2 linked regions of the Amycolatopsis mediterranei genome follow. The protein of the gene in region 1 interacts with the protein of each later gene in a pairwise test. Links are inferred from orthologs where the notes say so. Each region holds a gene or a part of one and is shown on either strand. Other genes may lie near its edges. The genes, in order: rlmB and tsaE.

Region 1 (9,064 bases):
CAAGCTCGTCCTGGTCCAGAAGATCTCTTGCAGTGGGGTACGGCGGAGGCGTCCGCCAGCCGCGGCCACGTGCTTCACCTCCCTCGAACCACCCGAACGGACCTGTGCGTAAAGTGTCTGTTCGAGCGCGGGGAGTCACTTTACGCGCCTCTCGGGGTGTGCGAAATAAGAAGTTCGGGGGACAGGACTGACGGACAGACGTCACTCTCGGCAATAATTTTCCGAGTCGTCAGGTTTTCCGAAAACAGAGAAAAACCATGATCAAAGCGTGCGCGGAAGCCCCTTTTCGTACCAGCCGGGGCCCGGTTCGACGGTCATCAGGAAATCCACCACGACGGGTGCGGGCGCCGGGTGGATCTCCGGGAGATCGCGTTCACCACGCGCGAGATCGACCGGCCAGGCCAGTTTTTCCACGTCGAGCGAAAACTCGCCACCGGCGCCCGTGCGGTTGCCGCGCGCGTCGAGCCTCGACCACTTGCCGTGCAGGTACACGGCATTCAGCCCGTGCAGCGCGGAGAGCTCCTGGTAGCAGAAACCGGCCGGAATCCCTTGTGCCCGCAGCAAAGCGGCGAGCAGGTGCGCCTTGGCGTGGCAGATCCCGACGCGCTCGCGCAGGACGTCCGACGCTCGCCAGGTGACCCGCGGATCGCCGGCGTCGATGACGTGCTCGACCTCGTCGCGGACGAAGAGGAACGCGGTTTCGGCGGCTTCGGCGGGATCGTCGACGCCGGGGTGAAGGACGTCCGCCAGCGCGCGGATCGACGGGTGCTCGTGGTCGACGACGGCGTCGGCGGTGAGGTAGTCGCTGAGCCGATCGGAGGTGGGCGTTGGCGCGGGATTCATCCGCGCATCCTGACAGGTGCGGCCATTCGGGCGAGAGCCGTTTTCCGGGGTGGTCACGTCTTGTGGTTGGTGACTACGGAACGTAAAAGTCCGGTGGGAAGCCGGTCCAGCGCAGTTCGGCGGGGAGGTGGCTCAGGTCGTTGTAGGTCAGCAGCGCGGCGGGCCGTCCCGGGGAGTACCGGATGACGGTCAGGCCGGCGTTGGCGTGGGTGAGGGTGAGCCAGCGCCACGGCGGTGCGTCCTGTGACGCGCGGACGAGCCAGCCGACGAGGAAGTTGTGCGTGACGAGGACTTCGTACCGGGGCTCGGTTCCCGGCACGGGACCGCTGAACCGGCGTTCGGCTTCGGCGGCCAGTTCTTCGTCGGCCGGGGGAAACTGGCGGGTGAAGGCGAGGAGGAGGTCGCCGGACGTCTCGGGGAGCTCTTCTCGCTTCGGCGTGTACGGGACGAAGTCGTCTGCCGCTTTGTCGATGTGGATGGGGACGCCGGGGAGCTGGTCGGCGATGAGGTGGGCGGTTTGGGTGGCTCGCGGGAGGGGGCCGTGGTGGATCGAGGTGACCGGGACGTCGCGGAGGCGTCTTCCGAGAAGGACCGCTTGGCGGCAACCGGCTTCGGTGAGGGTTCCGTTCGGGGTCGCTTCACCGTGGCGGGTCAGGAAGAGGTACCGCGTGGTCAGCACCGGGTCAGGGTTTCATGGTTGGGCTGTTCGGGTGAGCGGGTTGGGGATAGTTCTGTTGCGTTTGCCCGCTGACCCGAACGCCGGATTGTTCAATGGCCGCCAGGGGCTGCGTATCGGTTCGGGCGGGGGGTGTGGCCGGAGGTGTGGCTGGGGGTGTGGGCGGAAGTGTTGCGGGGGTGGCTGGGGGCGTTTGCGTTGTCAGAACTGGTAATACAAGAAGGGGCTGAAGGTTCCCGTTGCGATCAAGATTGCCGCGTACAGCAGGCCTACCGTCATCACTCCGATGCGTAGTGCCGTTGCCGGGCGGCTTCTTGATGACTCCAGGAGGGGGCCCGTTACCGGGTGGGCCGGGAGGGCGAACACCGTCAGTGCCGCCAGGAGCAAGACCAGGCGCTGGTTCGTGAATGCCTGCTCCACTCCCGCTCCGAGGCCCTTGAAGTCGGGGATCAGCAGGTGGCCGAGCATCGACAGCGCGTGGCCCAGGTCCGGGGAGCGGAAGAACACCCAGCCGACCACCACCAGCAACATCGTCAAAGCCCTGCGGAGGTAGCGCTTCCACGGCGTCGACGGGTCCAAGTCCAGGCCGAAGCGGCGCTCGATCACCAGGAGGGCGCCGTGGTAGCAGCCCCAGACCAGGAACGTCCACTGGGCTCCGTGCCAGAAGCCCGTCAGGACGAACACAATGCAGAGGTTGCGATACGTCTTCGCCGCTCCATGACGGTTGCCGCCCAGGGGGATGTACACGTAGTCGCGGAACCAGCGGCTCAAGCTCATGTGCCAGCGGCGCCAGAACTCCGTGATCGTCACCGAGGAATACGGCCTCGCGAAGTTCTCCGGCAGCCGGAAGCCCAGCATGCGGCCGAGGCCGATGGCCATGTCCGAATAGCCCGAGAAGTCGAAGAACAGCTGGAGGGTGTAGCCGATCGCGCCCAGCCAGGCCGTGGTGAACGTCAGCTGGTCCGAGGGGACCTTGAAACACGCGTCGACCAACGGGCCCAGTGAGTCCGCGATGATCGTCTTCTTGCACAGGCCCAGCGCGAACCGGGGAAAGCCCGCCGCGATGTCGTCCAGGCGGTGCGAGCGCAGCTGCGGGAGCTGGTCGGCGATCTCGCGGTACCGCACGATCGGGCCCGCCACCAGCTGCGGGAACATCGCGATGTACGCCGCGAACGACACCGGGTTGCGCAGGGCCTGACGCTCGCCGCGGTAGATGTCCACCACGTACGAAATGTGGTGGAACGTGTAGAACGAGATGCCGATCGGGACCACCAGGCTCGCCACCGGCACGCTGCCGCCGAACCAGTGGGCCACCGCCGCGATCTGCTGGGTCGCGAAGCCCGCGTACTTCCAGATCAGCAGCACCGAGACGTCGAGCGACACCACCGCGATCAGGATCCGGCGCCGTCGGACGCCGTGGACGTCCCAGGGGCTCGGGGCCAGGAGCGGTCCCGCCAAGAAGTTGACGACCATGCAGCCGAGCAGCAGGAAGACGAACCCGCCGGCGCCGATCGTGTAGAACAGCAGGCTGGCGACCGCGATGATGCCGTTTCGCCAGCTCCGCGGGCACACCAGCACGGCGATGAGCACCGCCGGCATGAAGTACCACAAGAAGAGCGGCGAAACGAACGACATCGGGTCCCCTCGGTCTATCCGACGGTGACCTTAACCCGGCTGGGTGGCGGTGTCAGACCCGCCCGGCGAGACGACGGCGCCGCGCCACCTCGGCCAGCAGGACCCCCGCCGCCACCGAGGCGTTGAGGGATTCCACCCCCGCGGCCATCGGGATCGACACCGTCGCGTCACACGTTTCCCGCACCAGGCGGGACAGCCCGCGGCCCTCCGAGCCCAGCACGATGACCAGCGGGTCGGCCGCCAGCTCCAGCTCGTCGATGTCCACCGAACCGTCGGCGTCCAGGCCCACCAGCATCAAGCCGTCGTTCGCCCACGCCTTGAGCTGCCGCGTCAGGTTCGTCGCCACCGCGATCGGCAGCTTCGCCGCCGTGCCCGCACTCGTCCGCCACGCCACCGCCGTCATGCCCGCGCTGCGCCGCTCCGGCAGCAGCACGCCGTGCGCCCCGAACGCGGCCGCCGAGCGGATCACCGCGCCCAGGTTGCGCGGGTCGGTGACGCCGTCGAGCGCGACGAACAGCGGTACCTCGCCCGAGTTGCGGGCCGCCGCCATCAGGTCGTCCGGGTGCGCGTACTCGAACGGCGGGACCTGCAGGCCCAGGCCCTGGTGCACGGCCCGGTTGGTCTTGCGGTCCAGCTCCTCGCGCGGGATCTCCAGGATCGAGATGCCCTTGTCGCCGGCCAGCCGGACGGCGTCGTTCACCCGGTCGTCGATCTCGATGTTCAGCGCGACGTACAGCGCGGTCGCCGGGACACCCGCGCGCAATGCCTCGACCACCGGGTTGCGCCCGGCGATCAGCTCCGGCTTGTCGGCCTTCTTCTGCCGCGCCTGGTCGCGCTTCGTCGCGGCGTTGGCCGACCGGTAGGCCTTGTGCCCGGGACGGTCCTCCGCCTTCGGGGTGGGCCCCTTGCCTTCGAGGGCCTTGCGGCGCTGACCGCCCGAGCCGACGACGGCACCCTTCTTGGTGCCCGTCTTGCGGATCGCGCCTTGGCGCCGCGAGTTGCCTGCCATGGTGAAAGTTCCTTGCGTAGAAAGCCGGTTCAGTCGGACTTCACAGTCCACTGAGGACCGTTGGGGGTGTCCTCCACCACGATGCCCGCCTGCTGGAGGCGGTCACGGGCGGCGTCCGCGCGGGCGAAGTCCTTCTCGGCCCGGGCCTGCTGGCGCTCGGCCAGCAGCCCTTCGACGATCCGGGACAGCGCTTCTTTGGTGGGCGTTTCGGAACCGCCCGCCTCGGACCAGCGCGCGGACAGCGGGTCGAGGCCGAGCACGTCGGTCATCGCGCGGACGGCCGCGGCGAATTCGAGTGCCTTGGAGGTGTCGCCCGCGTCGAGGGCGGCGTTACCGTCCCGCACCGTGGTGTGGACCACGGCGAACGCCTGCGGGGTGGCGAGGTCGTCGTCGAGCGCGTTCGCGAACGCCTCGGGGATGATGCCGACCGGCACGTCGCCCGCCGCGGCGGCGCGGCGCAGGAACGTCTCGATCCGCCGGTAGCCCTGCGCGGCCTCGGAGACCGCGGTGTCGGAGTACTCGATCGTCGACCGGTAGTGCGGCTGGACCAGGTAGTACCGCAGCTCCGGGGCCCGGTAGCGGTCCAGCATCGCGGGGATCGACACGGTGTTGCCGAGCGACTTCGACATCTTCTCGCCCGACATGGTCACCCAGGCGTTGTGCAGCCAGAACCGCGCGAAGGCGTCGCCCACCGCGTTGGACTGGGCGCGCTCGTTTTCGTGGTGCGGGAAGACCAGGTCGATGCCGCCGCCGTGGATGTCGAACTCCGCGCCGAGGTACGCCGTCGCCATCGCCGAGCACTCCAGGTGCCAGCCCGGCCGGCCGTTGCCCCACGGCGTCGGCCACGACGGCTCGCCCGGCTTCGCGCTCTTCCACATCGTGAAGTCGCGCGGGTCGCGCTTGCCGCGGGTCGGCGTCTCGCCCTGCTGGACGTCTTCGAGGACCTGGCCGGACAGCTTGCCGTACTCGTCGAACGACTTGACCGAGAAGTAGACGTCGCCGTCCGCGACGTAGCCGTGGCCGCTCTCGATGAGGCGTTCCATCAGCTCGACCATCTGGGTGACGTGCCCGGTCGCGCGCGGGTTGATCGACGGCGGCAGGCAGCCCAGCTGATCGTACGCGGTCTCGAAGGCGCGCTCGTGCGTCGCGCCCCACTCCCACCACGGCCGCTCGTTCTCGGCGGCCTTGGTAAGGATCTTGTCGTCGATGTCCGTGACGTTGCGGACCAGCAGCACGTCCAGTCCACTGTGGACGAGCCAGCGGCGCAGGACGTCGTAGTTCAGGACGCCGCGGACGTGCCCGATGTGCGGAACGCCCTGCACGGTGGCCCCGCACACGTAGATCGACGCCGTTCCGCTACGGACGGGGTGGAACTCCCGTACGCTCCGGGTCGCTGTGTCGAAAAGGTGAAGGGCCACCCTCAAAGGGTACGGGGTCGGGCGTGAGCGACCTCTCTGGCCCTCAAGCCACGCCGAAGCCGCGCAACGCCGTGAGCAGGGCGTCCGGCCGTTCGGCCGTCGGCAGCGGGTCGACCAGCGCGAACTCGCAGCCCAGGGCGCGGGCGCCGCCGTCGGCCTCCTCGCTGTCGCCGACCATCAGCGTCTCGGTGGCCGGCACGCCGAGTTCCTCGACGGCCTTGCGGAAGATCTCCAGCTCGGGCTTGACCGCGCCGACCTCGAAGGACAGCACGAACTCGTCGACGTAGGCGTCCCACCCGCGGCCGGTGAACGCGGGCCGGATGTCGAAGGCGATGTTGCTCAGCACGCCGACCTTCAGCCCCCGCTCGGCGACCGCCTTCAGCGCGGCTTCGGTGTCCGGGTACGGCGTCCACTGGCTGGGATCGATGAGCCGGTCGTAGAGCGCTTCGGCCTGGTCGAAGTGCGGGACGCCGGACTTCTTCAGCACCTCGAGGTAGACCTTCCGGTGCAGCACGGGGTCGCGGTCGCGGTGCTGCCAGGCGTGCACGTGCTCGGCGTCGAGCTCGACGACCTGCCCGACCGGGGCGGTCATCCGGCGCATCAGCTCGGCCTGTGCCTCGATGTCGAGCGGCTCACCTTTGTGGTCGGTCAGTTCGGTGAGCCAGGACTCGTCCTGCTCGAGCCGGAACAGCGTGCCGGAGAAGTCGAACAACACGGCCCTGATCGTCATGGTTTCCAGCCTAACGGGACCCTCAGGCCGAATGCCCTGTGATGTGTTCGGGGACAACGCGCACGAGCACGCGCACGACGTCGGCCGGCTCGGGCGGGAAGGTCGTGCCGGTGTACTTGCGGGCCAGCTCGTCGTTCAGCTCGGCGCCGCCTTCGACGGTGACCTCGGCGCGGCCGCGGATCTCGACGTAGTTTTCGGGGTCGGCCAGGTCGAAGACGGAGAGCGAGACGCGGGGGTCGCGCTGGATGTTGCGTTCCTTTCGCCGGCCCTGGACGGTCACGAAGACCACGGTGTCCCCGTCGCGCTTCGCCCAGACGACGGAGCTCTGCGGCGAGCCGTCGGCGTTGGTGGTGGCCACGACGGGGTAGTTGGTGCCGTCGAGCAGGGCCTTGGTGGCGTCGTTGAACATGGTCTGGACCCTATTTCACGTTGCCGGCGACCTTGTCGACCTTGAGCCGGACGATCACGCGTTCGGTCTCGGGACCCTCGGGCGGCGGGTCCTGGGCGAGGTACTTGTGGCTGAGCGTCTTCGGGAGGGTCTTGCCGGGGTCGGGGGTGATCGTGACGGTGCCGCGCAGCTGGGTGTGCCGGTAGGGGTTCTCGACGTCGGTGATGGAGACGCTGATGCGGGGGTCGCGCCGCAGGTTGCGGACCTTCCGGCGATCCTCGGTCGCGCTGAAGACGAGGTCGCCGTCGTCGAGGGCGATCCAGACGACGGAGGTCTGGGGTCCGCCGTCCGGGTCGAGGGTGGCGACCGTCGCGAAGTTCTTCCCGTCGACCAGCGCGCGGACCTCGTCCGAGAGAGTGAGGGGCATATCACGGCGAACGGGCTTGGGTGGGTGCCTATTCCGCCGCCAGCAGCAGCGCCGTCGCGAAGGCCGCGATGCCCTCGCCGCGCCCTGTCAGCCCCAAGCCGTCGGATGTGGTTCCGGACACGCTCACCGGGCCGCCCACTGCCTCCGACAGCACCTTCTGTGCCTCTTCGCGCCGCTTCCCGACCCGGGGGGCATTGCCGACGATCTGGACCGTGGCGTTCGCCACCCGCCAGCCCGCCGCCTCGATCAGGCCGCGGACCTCGGCCAGCATGTCCGCGCCGTGGGCGCCGTCCATCCGGGGGTCGCCCGTGCCGAACACCGCGCCCAGGTCGCCGAGGCCCGCCGCCGACAGGAGGGCGTCACACAGCGCGTGCGCTGCGACGTCGCCGTCGGAGTGGCCCGCGCAGCCGTCCGCGTCCGGCCACGACAGGCCCGCCATCCAGCACTCGCGGCCCGGTTCGATCGGGTGGACGTCGACCCCGTTGCCGATCCTCACAGCGTCTCCTCGTGCTTCGGTGCCGCCGCGATCGCCTCGGCCAGGGACAGTTCGAACTCGCTGGTGACGCGCATCGCGTCCGGGTGGCCGGGGACCGTCGCCGCGCCGGCGGGCGCGAGGTCCGGCCGGAACGCCGCGAACGCATAACCCACCGGCGTCTGGACCGTGCGCAGCCGCGTCCGGTCCTCCGTGCCGATGATCAGCGACGCCGCGTCGGTCACCTTCACCGTGTCGGCCATCGGCAGCACCGGGACCGCGACTGGCGCGCCGTCACGGACCGCGCTGATCACGTCACGCACCGTTTGCGCAGGAATGAAGGCTCTCAGTGCATCGTGGAGGAGTACAACTGAGTCACGGGGAAGTGCGGGCTCGACGGCGGCGAACGCCGCGCCGGGCGAGCCGGGCACGACCCGGCAAGCGAGGCCGCGGACGGCCTCGGAAAACGACGACGCACACCGCTGGGGGGCCGCCACGAGCACCAGATCGATCTCCGGCACGTCGAGCAGCCCCCGCACGGTGTGCGTGAGTAGCGCCTCACCATGGACCGGCGTGAGAGCGAGCTCTCCGTCGGCGGCATGATGTGCGACGGTCACGATCGCGACGACGTTCATCGGTACGCGATCGTAGAGGCACCCGCCCGCCCGTCGAGCGGGATGCCCTGGGCGTTGAGAACCTTGTTCAGCCGTCGGACGGCGCAAGCGTCACCGCGGGCAGGTGACCTGCGATCCGTAGCGCCGTCCTGACCAGAAGTAAGATTCTCAGACCGTCGCGGTTTCCAGAACTTCGTCGAGGAGGACCTCAGCCTTGTCCTCGTCGGTGCCCTCCGCGAGCGCGAGCTCGCTGACCAGAATTTGCCGCGCCTTCGCCAGCATGCGCTTCTCACCGGCTGAAAGTCCGCGGTCCTTCTCTCGCCGCCAGAGGTCGCGCACCACTTCGGCCACCTTGTTCACATCGCCGGAGGCGAGCTTCTCGAGGTTGGCCTTGTACCGACGAGACCAGTTGGTGGGCTCCTCGGTGTGCGGAGCACGCAGAACGTCGAAGACCTTGTCCAGTCCTTCTTGCCCGACGACATCGCGGACGCCGACGATTTCGGCGTTGTCAGCGGGCACGCGAACCGTGAGATCCCCTTGCGCGACCTTGAGGACGAGGTACTTCTTTTCCTCGCCCTTGATCACACGGGTCTCGATGGCTTCGATGAGTGCGGCACCGTGGTGCGGGTAGACGACGGTCTCTCCGACCTTGAAAACCATGTGTCCTCTGCCCCTTTCGCTGACTCCATCCTAGCACGGTCCGCCAGTGCCCACCTAGCGGGCCGGACTCGTCCTCGCAGGTCAGCGGCCTGGCCGGGGGTTGACAAACGTCGGACCCCCGTGCTCACGCAGGTAGCGGGGAAGCGTTTCGTCACAGGCTGGGAATTCCTTTGTGGACGGTTGATCTTGGTC
Region 2 (9,192 bases), 9.1 Mb from region 1 along the record:
CACGCACGACCAGGTCGAAGCTATGACGATGGGTGACCGCGTCGCTGTGCTGTCGGACGGCCTGCTGCAGCAGTGCGACACCCCGCGCGCCCTGTACGACCGGCCCGCAAACGCTTTCGTCGCGGGCTTCATCGGTTCCCCGGCGATGAACCTCGTCACCGCGAAGCTGACGGCGGACGGCGCCGAGGTCGGTGGCGCGCGGGTGCCGCTGACCCGCGAGACCATCGCCGCGGCCGACGGGGACACCGTGACCCTCGGCTTCCGGCCGGAGGCCCTCGAGGTCGCCACCGGTGACGGCACCCTGCCGATCAAGGTGGACCTGGTCGAGGAGCTCGGCTCGGACGCCTACGTCTACGGCAAGCTCGCCGAGACCGACGCGGCCGACAACAAGTCCAACGTCGTCGCCCGGGTCGACCCGCGCACGCCGCCGGCCATGGGCGACACCCTGCACCTGCGGATCCGCCCCGACGAGCTGCACGTGTTCTCGGCCACGTCCGGGTTGCGCCTGCCCTGACCTCGGGTCATGGGAAACTGGGAGGCGTCATGACTCCCAGTTTCCCGCGGGCCCGGGTCGACATCGACCTCGACGCGATCCGCCACAACCTCACCCTGCTGGGCGCCCGCGCGCCCGGCTCCGAGGTGATGGCGGTGGTCAAAGCCGACGCCTACGGCCACGGCGCGCTGCCGGTGGCGCGCGCCGCGGTCGAGGCCGGGGCCACCTGGCTGGGCACCTGCTCGCTCGGCGAGGCCCTCGCCCTGCGCGAAGCCGGGATCACGGCCCGCCTGTTCAGCTGGCTGGACACCCCGGACGTCGACTTCGCGCCGGGCGTCGAAAACGACATCGACCTCGCCGCCAGCTCGCTGGGTGAGCTTCGCCGCATCTCGGCCGCGGCGAAACCGGGTACTCCGGCTCGTGTGCACCTCAAAATCGACACCGGGCTCTCGCGCAACGGCTGCCCGCCCGCCGCGTGGGCCGAACTGGTCGAAGCGGCGGCCGCCGAACCGCGGGTCGAAGTCGTCGCGATCTGGTCCCACCTCGCCTGCGCCGACGAGCCGGAACACCCCTCGATCGACCTGCAGGCCAAGCGCTTCGCCGAGGCCTACGACACCGCCCGCGCCGCCGGGCTCGACCCGATGCGGCACCTGGCGAACTCCGCGGCCCTGCTCACCCGCCCGGACCTGCACTTCGACATCGTCCGGCCCGGCATCGCGATGTACGGGCTGAACCCGGTGCCACAGCCGGAAGACCTGCGCCCGGCCATGACGTTCCGGTCAGCCGTCGCACTGGTCAAGCGGATCGAGGCCGGGGAATCGGTGTCCTACGGGCACACCTGGACTGCTTCGCGGGAGACGAATCTGGCGCTCGTCCCGGCCGGGTACGCCGACGGCGTCCCGCGGTCGCTGTCCGGCCGCATGGACGTACTCCTCGGCGGGCAGCGGCGGCCGGTCGCCGGGCGCGTCTGCATGGACCAGCTGGTGGTCGACTGCGGTGACTACGAGCCTTCCGTCGGCGACGAGGTCGTCCTCTTCGGCGCCGGCGCGCACGGTGAGCCGACGGCCCGGGAATGGGCCGACAAGCTGGGCACCATCGACTACGAGATCGTGACCTCGATGTACCGGCCGCGGGTGCGGCGCCGGTATCTGGGGGAACGCCCGTGACACCTTCACGACGATTGCTGGCCATCGCCGGCGGGGTCGGGGCCCTGGCCACCGGTACCGCCGCCGCCATCGCGGTCGCCGCGCAGCAGCGGCGGCACAGTGAGGATCCGTACGTGGACGAGCCGTTGGGGGAGCTGAAGCCGGACCGCACTTCGACGGTCGCGGCCGAGGACGGCACGCCGCTTTCGGTCGAGGAGATCGACCCGGAAGACGGCGGTGAACCGGAACTGACCGTCGTGGGGGTCCACGGCTTCGCGCTTTCGCGGCGCTGCTGGCATTTCCAGCGTCGTGACCTCGCCTCGCTTCGGCTGCCTCGCGTGCGTCAGGTGTACTACGACCACCGCAGCCACGGCCTGTCCGGCGCGGCTTCGACCGAGACGTCGACCATCGAACAGCTGGCCCGGGACCTGGACTGCGTGCTGCGTTCCGTGGTGCCGGAGGGGCCCATCGTGCTGATGGGGCATTCGATGGGCGGCATGGTGATCATGGAGCTGGCCGCCGAGTTCCCTGAGCTGTTCGAAGAGCGGGTGGAAGGTGTTGCCTTCATCGCGACGGCGGCGGGCGAAGTCGGCGCACGCGGGTTGCCGCGTTCGCTGCTCTCGAAGTACAACCCGCTGACGCGCGCCGCCGGCGGGCTCGCCGGCTGGCAGCCGGGGCTGGTGGAGTTCGTCCGCGCGGCGGGCGGCCAGCTGACGCGCCAGGCCGTGCGCCGGCTGGCGTTCGGGAGCCGCGACGTCGCCCCGCGGCTCGTCGACTTCATGCTCGAGATGCTGGAAGTGACGCCGGTGCGCGGGCTCGTCAACTTCATCGACACGCTCGGCAGCCACAACCGCTACGCCGCGCTGGCCGGCCTGAAGCACGCGCAAGTGCTGGTCATCGGCGGCGATTCGGACCGGTTCACGCCGTTCGCGCACGCCGAGCGGATCGCGGCCGAGCTGCCCGACGCCGAGCTGGTGCGCGTCCGCGGCGCCGGGCACATGGTCCAGCTCGAGCAGCCCGAGCTGGTGAACAGCCATCTGATCGATCTCCTGCAACGCTGTTCCGGTGTGGACGGCGAATCCTCGTCCCGGCGAACCTGGTGGTGGCAGCGTTGAGTTTCGTGTTCCCGACCCCCGAAGACACGATGGAGTTCGGGCGGTCCCTCGGCCGTTCCCTGCGCGCGGGTGACCTGGTGCTGCTCGCGGGTCCGCTCGGCGCGGGCAAGACGACGCTGACCCGCGGCATCGCGGACGGCCTCGGTGTCGGCGGCCGGGTGAGTTCCCCGACGTTCGTGCTGGCCCGCGTCCACCCGGCGGGCTCGGCGGGTGTCCCCCTGGTGCACGTGGACGCGTACCGCCTGGGCGGCGACCTGTCCCAGCTGGACGACCTGGACCTGGACACGGACCTCGAGCGTTCGGCGATCGTGGTCGAGTGGGGTGAGGGGTCGGCGGAGCGGCTGTCGGAGGATTACCTGGTGGTCCGCCTGGACCGCCGCGAGGACGACGTCCGCGAGATCACCCTCGAACCGCACGGCACCTGGGCCGACCGCACTCCGGAGCTGGCACAGGCGTGACCTCCCGCAGTGAATGACTCATTCCTGGCGTCGGACGCAAGGAATGAGTCATTCACTGCGGTTGAGCCCTCCGCAGCTGCGCTCAGCCGCCGTTGTACTGCTGGTAGGCCGGTGCCCGGAAGGTCCTGGCGCCGGCGCCCGCGATCTTGTCGACCGCGCACAGGAACTTCGGCCCCATCTTCGCGCTGGCCTGCCGGACGGGGTGCGTGGCCCCGAAGTCCTCGGGGTTCGCCTGGCCGTGCGCGAACATCGAGTAGATCAACACCGGCTTGCCCGCGGCGTCGAACATGATTCCCGCCTCGTTGCGGCCGTCGTTCAGCCAGCCCGCCTTCGTGGCGATCCTCGACCGATCGACCGACGACATCTCCCGGCGGATACCGTCGGTGAACGCCACCTGCGACCGCAGGAGGGACAGCAGGTAATCCGTCGACGCCGGGCTCAGCAAGGTGCCCGCGACCAGCGCCTTCAGCAGGTCGTGGGTCTCGCGCGGAGTGGTTTGGCCGAGGAAGTAGCGGTTCGGGTTGGCCACCGGCGTGACCTGGGTCTTGGGGAAGCCCTTGGCCACCAGGATCTGGTTGATCTCGGCCGCCGGAACCACGAGCCCCACCAGCCGGACGCACGTGTCGTCCGAAACCGTGAGGAACAGCGACAGGACGTGGCCCAGCGTGAACGCGCTCGGGTACGCCTTGTCCAGGATGATGATGCCGTCGCCACCCGGCACGACGATGCTCGCCGGCACCTGGACCTGCTGGTCCAGGGTGAGCAGGCCACGGTCGATCTTGTCCATCAAGGTGACCGCGACGGCCACCTTGTTGACGCTGTACGCCTCGACGATCTCGTCGGGCGCCACGTCGACGGCCACCTGGTCGGCCACGCTGATGTAGGAGTTCCAGATGCCGCCTGCCTCAGCGGCCGCGGTGTCGTAGACGCGCTTCACCTTCTGCCTGGCCCGGTCCGGTGTGGCCGGGCTGGCCTCGATGTCTGCTTCCTGCGCGTACGCGGGAGAGCCGGCCAGAATGCTTCCGGCGGCGACGGCGGTCCCCAAACCGAACGCCGCTCGCCTGTTGAATTGATACCCCATCGCAAGATCCAACCACGGATGGACCCGCCGGCGGCACAATCCTCGTCGACTGCACCCTGCTCACCGGACGTCGATCATCGAGCCGGACTCACCACCGCCCGCGCGACGCCCAGGTCCACGAGGTCCTGCGGTCGCAGGTGCAGCCGGTTGGCGATGTCCGGCACCTCCTCGGCCGGACGCTTGAGGATCGCCGCCGCGGCTTCCGGGGACGTCACCGAGAAGTACGCGTCCGGGGCCACCCAGGTCGAACCCGCCGCGGCGAACGCCAGTGCACCGCCCGAGCCGCCTTCGCCGATCACCAGCGTCGTCACCGGGACCGAGGCCGTCGCCACCGCCTCGAACATCTCCGCGATCGCGCCGCCCGCGCCCGCCTGCTCCGCCGCCGCGTCGTTCGCCGCGCCCGGGGTGTCGACCAGCGTCAGCACCGGGATGCCCAGGCGGGAAGCCAGCCGCACCAGCCGGGCCGCCGTCCGGAACCCCGACGGCAACGTCGGCGTGCCGCACTGAGCCGCGTACGCGACCGTCCGCCCGTCGCGCCAGCCGAAGCCGCACGCGACACCGGGATCCGCGCCGCCGACGCGGTCGCCGCTGATGTCCTGCCGCCAGTCGAAGTAACTGTCGAGGTACTCCGCCGCCCGGGCCCGCGATGGTGACCGCGCGGCCTGAACCGCTTCCCAGCCCGTGGCAGGCACCGAAGCGGCTCGCAGCGCGGAAGGCGGCGGAGCCGCGGCCGACGAATGCGCGGTCAGCAGCCGCAGCCACCGTTCCAGCGCCGTGCCGAGTTCCTCCGGCGCCACGACGGCGTCGACCTGACCCCAGCCGAAATGCGCCTCCGCGGTGTACGCCTCGGGCGAGCCGGGCGGGCGCACCCGCGAGCCCGCGAACCCGACCTGGGCTTCCGGCAGCGCGAGGATGACGTCGGCGCCCGCGCCGAGCGTCGCCCAGCCGCCGCCGGTCGTCGGGTCGCGCAGCACCGAGAGCTGGGGGATGCCCACCGAACGCGTCAACGCCGACGCCCGCGCCACCCGCTGCAGCTGCATCAACGCGCGCATGCCCTGCTGCATGCGGCTGCCGCCGGTCGCGATCAGCGACACCACCGGCAGCCGCACGTCGCGGGCGTGCGCGAACGCCGCTTCGATCCGGTCGCCGGTGCGCTGCCCGAGCGATCCGCCGAGGAACCCGAACTCGAAGGCGATCAGCACGGCTTCGACGTCGCCGATCTTCGCCGTCCCGCAGAGGACCGATTCCTTCTCACCCGTGCGCTCTTCCGCGGCGGAACGCGCTTCCCGGTAGCCCGGCCAGCCGATCGGGCCGTCGGCGGGCTCCTCGCGCAGCGGGGTCGGGAACTCCGTGAAACCGCTTCCGATCGCGCCGAGGATCTCCCGCGCCGGCAGCCTAGGCACCGAGCGCCCGCTTCATGACCTTGCCCATGTCGTTGCGCGGCAACGCGTCCAGGTATCGGACGACCCGCGGGCGCTTGTGCGGTGCGAGCAGTTTCGCGACGTGGTCGGCGAGCTCGTCGGCGGCCGGTGGCTCGCCGGACGGCACGATCCAGGCGACGATGCGCTCGCCGAGGTCGTCGTCCGGCTCGCCGGTGACGGCCGCCTCGGCGACGCCGGGGTGCTCGAGCAGCGCGTTCTCGATCTCACCCGCGCCGATCTTGTAGCCGCCGCTCTTGATCAGGTCGGTCGCCTTGCGGCCGACGATCTTCACGTACCCGTCGGTGTCGCGGGTGGCCATGTCGCCGGTGCGGAACCAGCCGCCGTCGAACGCGGCCGCGGTCGCGTCCGGGCGGTTGAGGTACTCGGTGAACAGGTTCGGCCCGCGGACCTGGATCTCGCCGACCGTCTCGACGTCTTCGACCACTTCGCCGGCGTCGCCGACCAGCCGCAGTTCGACACCTCGCAGCGGGACGCCGACCGTGCCGGGCTTGTGCTCGCCGTCCGCGCGGACGCTGGTGTTCATCAGCGTCTCGGTCATGCCGTAGCGCTCGACGACCTGCTGGCCGGTCGCCGCGGTGATCAGCTGGTGGTCGCACACCGGCAGCGCCGCCGACCCGGAGACCAGCAGCCGGGCCCGCTTGAGCGCGTCGGCGAGCGCGGCGTCGGAGCCGACCTCGCCGGCGATCCGGTGGTACATCGTCGGGACGCCGAACAGCATCGTCGCGCCGGCCGCCAGCTCCCGCGCGACGCCTTCGGTCGAGAACCGGCCGAGGTGGCGCACCGAACCGCCGCGGCGCAGCGGGCCGAGGATGCCGAGGATCAGGCCGTGCACGTGGAACAGGGGAAGCGCGTGCACCAGGACGTCGTCGGCCGTCCAGCCCCAGGCGTCCTCCAGGGCGTCCAGTGTGGTCGCGAGCGCGCGGCGGGGGAGCACGACGCCCTTCGGCGGCCCGGTGGTGCCCGAGGTGTAGACGATCAGCGCCGGGCTTTCCGGGTCGGGCTCGTCCGCGACCAGCGCTTTCCCCCCGCTCAGGGAGATGTCCCGGTGCGGCAGGGCGGCGAGCCCGGCGGGCAGGTCGGCGCCGGGCTCGGCCAGGACGAGGGCGGGTTCGCTGTCGGCGAGGATGTGGGCGAGCTCGCGCTCGCCGATCTTCGGGTTGAGCGGCACCGCCGGCACCCCGGCGAGCAGCGCGGCGACGACCGCGACACTCGTGTGGACGGTCGGCGTCGCCCACACCGCCACCCGGCCGGGTGGCAGCTCGCGGGCGAGACCGCCGGCGACGGCGGCCAGCTCGTCGTAGGTCAGGACGTGGTCGCCGAAGCGCAAGGCTTCCTTCGCGGCACCGGCGACGAGCGTGGGAAACAAGGGGTCGGGCACCGCGGGGACCTCCCAGTGTCGGACTCCTTCCGCACGTTACCGTGCTGATCCGTCCCCTGCAGCAACCAGCCGAAGACGCTGGTCGTAGGCTGGGACACCGTGTTGGTACTGGCGATCGATACCTCGACCCCGGCGGTGACCGCGGGCGTCGTCGCGCTGGACGGCGGCTTGGTCGAGACGCGCGGTGAGCGCGTCACGGTCGACCCCCGCGCCCACGGAGAGCTGATCACGCCGCACGCGCTGGCCGCCGCCGAGGCCGCCGGGGTGACCTTCAAGGACCTCGACGCGATCGTCGCCGGCGTCGGCCCCGGGCCGTTCACCGGCCTGCGTGCCGGCCTGGCCACCGCCGCCGCGCTCGGCCACGCCCTCGGCATCCCGGTGTACCCGGTCTGCAGCCTCGACGCACTGGCCGCCGACGTCGCCCCGGGGGACAACGCTTTCCTCGTGCTCACCGACGCCCGTCGTCGCGAGGTCTACTGGGCGGCCTACGACGCCGCCGGGCGGCGCACCGACGGCCCGCACGTCCAGCGTCCCGCCGGCCTCGAGACCGACGTCAAGGTGGCGGCCGGGGACGGCGCCCTGCTGTACGCCGAAGTGCTCGACGTCCGGCCGGTCGAGCCGCGCTTCCCGTCGCCCGCCGGGCTGGTGAAGGTCGCTCGGAGCGCCTTGCTCACTTCGGAGCCGCCGGCCCCGCTGACGCCGTTGTACCTGCGCCGCCCCGACGCCGCCGAACCCGCGGCGCCGAAACGGGTGACCGCTTCGTGAGACTCGAGCCGCTGCGCCGCATGGACATCGCCCGGTGCGTGGAGATCGAGAAGATCCTGTTCCCCGGCGACGACCCGTGGAGCGCCCGCGCCTTCCACTCCGAACTGGACGCGGGCAACTTCTACCTCGCCGCCCGCCCGGACGAGGGCGATGAGCTGCTCGGCTACGCCGGGCTGGCCGTCGTCGGCCGCCGCCGCGGCGAGTACGAGGCGACCGTGCACACCATCGGCGTCGCGCCCGAGCACCAGGGCCAGGGCATCGGCAAGGCGCTGCTGCAGGCGCTGCTGACGCGGGCCGACGAGTTCGAGGCGCCGGTCTTCCTCGAGGTCCGCACGGACAACACCACCGCGCTCGCCCTGTACGAGCGCCACGGCTTCGAACGGCTCGGCATCCGGAAGCGCTACTACCAGCCCTCCGGCGCCGACGCGTACACGATGGTCCGCCCGGCGCGGACGCGAGACGGGGTGGCGGGCTGATGGCACGCATCATCATGGGTATCGAGAGCTCGTGCGACGAGACCGGCGTCGGGCTGGTCCGGCTGCACGACGACGGCACGGTCGAGCTGCTGGCCGACGAGGTCGCCTCCAGTGTCGAGCAGCACGCCCGGTTCGGCGGGGTGGTGCCTGAGGTTGCCAGTCGTGCGCATCTGGAGGCGATGGTCCCGACGACTCAGCGGGCCTTCGCCACGGCTGGTCTTTCGCTGTCCGATGTGGACGCTATTGCGGTGACGGCCGGCCCGGGGCTGGCCGGTGCGCTGCTCGTCGGTGTCTCCGCGGCCAAGGCGTATGCGACGGCGTTGGACGTGCCTTTGTACGGCGTCAACCACCTGGCCGGGCACATCGCTGTCGACACGCTGCAGCACGGGCCGTTGCCGGCGCCGTGCCTGGCGTTGCTGGTTTCCGGTGGGCACACGCAGCTGCTGCGCGTTGACGACATCGCGTCGTCGATCACCGAGCTGGGGTCCACTGTGGATGATGCGGCCGGTGAGGCGTACGACAAGGTTGCGCGCGTGCTCGGGCTGCCGTACCCGGGTGGTCCGCCGATCGACAACGCGGCCAAGAAGGGGAACCCGGCGGCGATTGCGTTCCCTCGGGGGATGACGGGGCCGCGGGATGCTGCGTTTGATTTTTCCTTCTCGGGGTTGAAGACTTCGGTTGCTCGTTGGGTCGAGGGCGCTGCGCGGCGTGGCGAGGAGATTCCGGTGGACGATGTTGCGGCGTCGTTCCAGGAGGCCGTTGCGGATGTGCTGACCGCGAAGGCGATTCGTGCCGCGAAGGAGCAGGGGATCGGCACGATGGTGATTTCCGGTGGTGTG

Evidence for each region.
Region 2: the proteins of rlmB (region 1) and tsaE interact in binary tests that used the Escherichia coli proteins (3 or more experiments, as listed by UniProt). The link is inferred for Amycolatopsis mediterranei from one-to-one orthologs.

The regions. Positions count from the first base shown.
Region 1 is NZ_CP100416.1:9,866,592-9,875,655, reverse strand. The notes cover bases 2,186-5,057. They hold rlmB (23S rRNA (guanosine(2251)-2'-O)-methyltransferase RlmB), read right to left. Parts: upstream 4,164-5,057; coding sequence 3,207-4,163; downstream 2,186-3,206. Other genes in these bases: cysS (cysteine--tRNA ligase), read right to left, coding at 4,193-5,057; ISP_RS44850 (MBOAT family O-acyltransferase), read right to left, coding at 2,186-3,154. In the rest of the region: ISP_RS44865 (hypothetical protein), read right to left, coding at 1-3; ISP_RS44860 (transglutaminase-like domain-containing protein), read right to left, coding at 262-843; ISP_RS44855 (histidine phosphatase family protein), read right to left, coding at 917-1,522; more of ISP_RS44850, read right to left, coding at 1,721-2,185; more of cysS, read right to left, coding at 5,058-5,581; ISP_RS44835 (HAD family hydrolase), read right to left, coding at 5,625-6,311; ISP_RS44830 (PPOX class F420-dependent oxidoreductase), read right to left, coding at 6,334-6,720; ISP_RS44825 (PPOX class F420-dependent oxidoreductase), read right to left, coding at 6,731-7,126; ispF (2-C-methyl-D-erythritol 2,4-cyclodiphosphate synthase), read right to left, coding at 7,155-7,622; ISP_RS44815 (IspD/TarI family cytidylyltransferase), read right to left, coding at 7,619-8,233; ISP_RS44810 (CarD family transcriptional regulator), read right to left, coding at 8,381-8,872. UniProt on the Escherichia coli protein: Specifically methylates the ribose of guanosine 2251 in 23S rRNA.
Region 2 is NZ_CP100416.1:789,392-798,583, forward strand. Bases 1,481-4,480 are described here. They hold tsaE (tRNA (adenosine(37)-N6)-threonylcarbamoyltransferase complex ATPase subunit type 1 TsaE), read left to right. Parts: upstream 1,481-2,749; coding sequence 2,750-3,211; downstream 3,212-4,480. Other genes in these bases: alr (alanine racemase), read left to right, coding at 1,481-1,659; ISP_RS03800 (alpha/beta fold hydrolase), read left to right, coding at 1,656-2,753; ISP_RS03810 (serine hydrolase), read right to left, coding at 3,294-4,256; ISP_RS03815 (carboxyl transferase domain-containing protein), read right to left, coding at 4,367-4,480. Outside these bases: ISP_RS03790 (ABC transporter ATP-binding protein), read left to right, coding at 1-514; more of alr, read left to right, coding at 544-1,480; more of ISP_RS03815, read right to left, coding at 4,481-5,695; ISP_RS03820 (acyl-CoA synthetase), read right to left, coding at 5,688-7,112; tRNA (adenosine(37)-N6)-threonylcarbamoyltransferase complex dimerization subunit type 1 TsaB, read left to right, coding at 7,212-7,877; rimI (ribosomal protein S18-alanine N-acetyltransferase), read left to right, coding at 7,874-8,353; tRNA (adenosine(37)-N6)-threonylcarbamoyltransferase complex transferase subunit TsaD, read left to right, coding at 8,353-9,192. UniProt on the Escherichia coli protein: Required for the formation of a threonylcarbamoyl group on adenosine at position 37 (t(6)A37) in tRNAs that read codons beginning with adenine.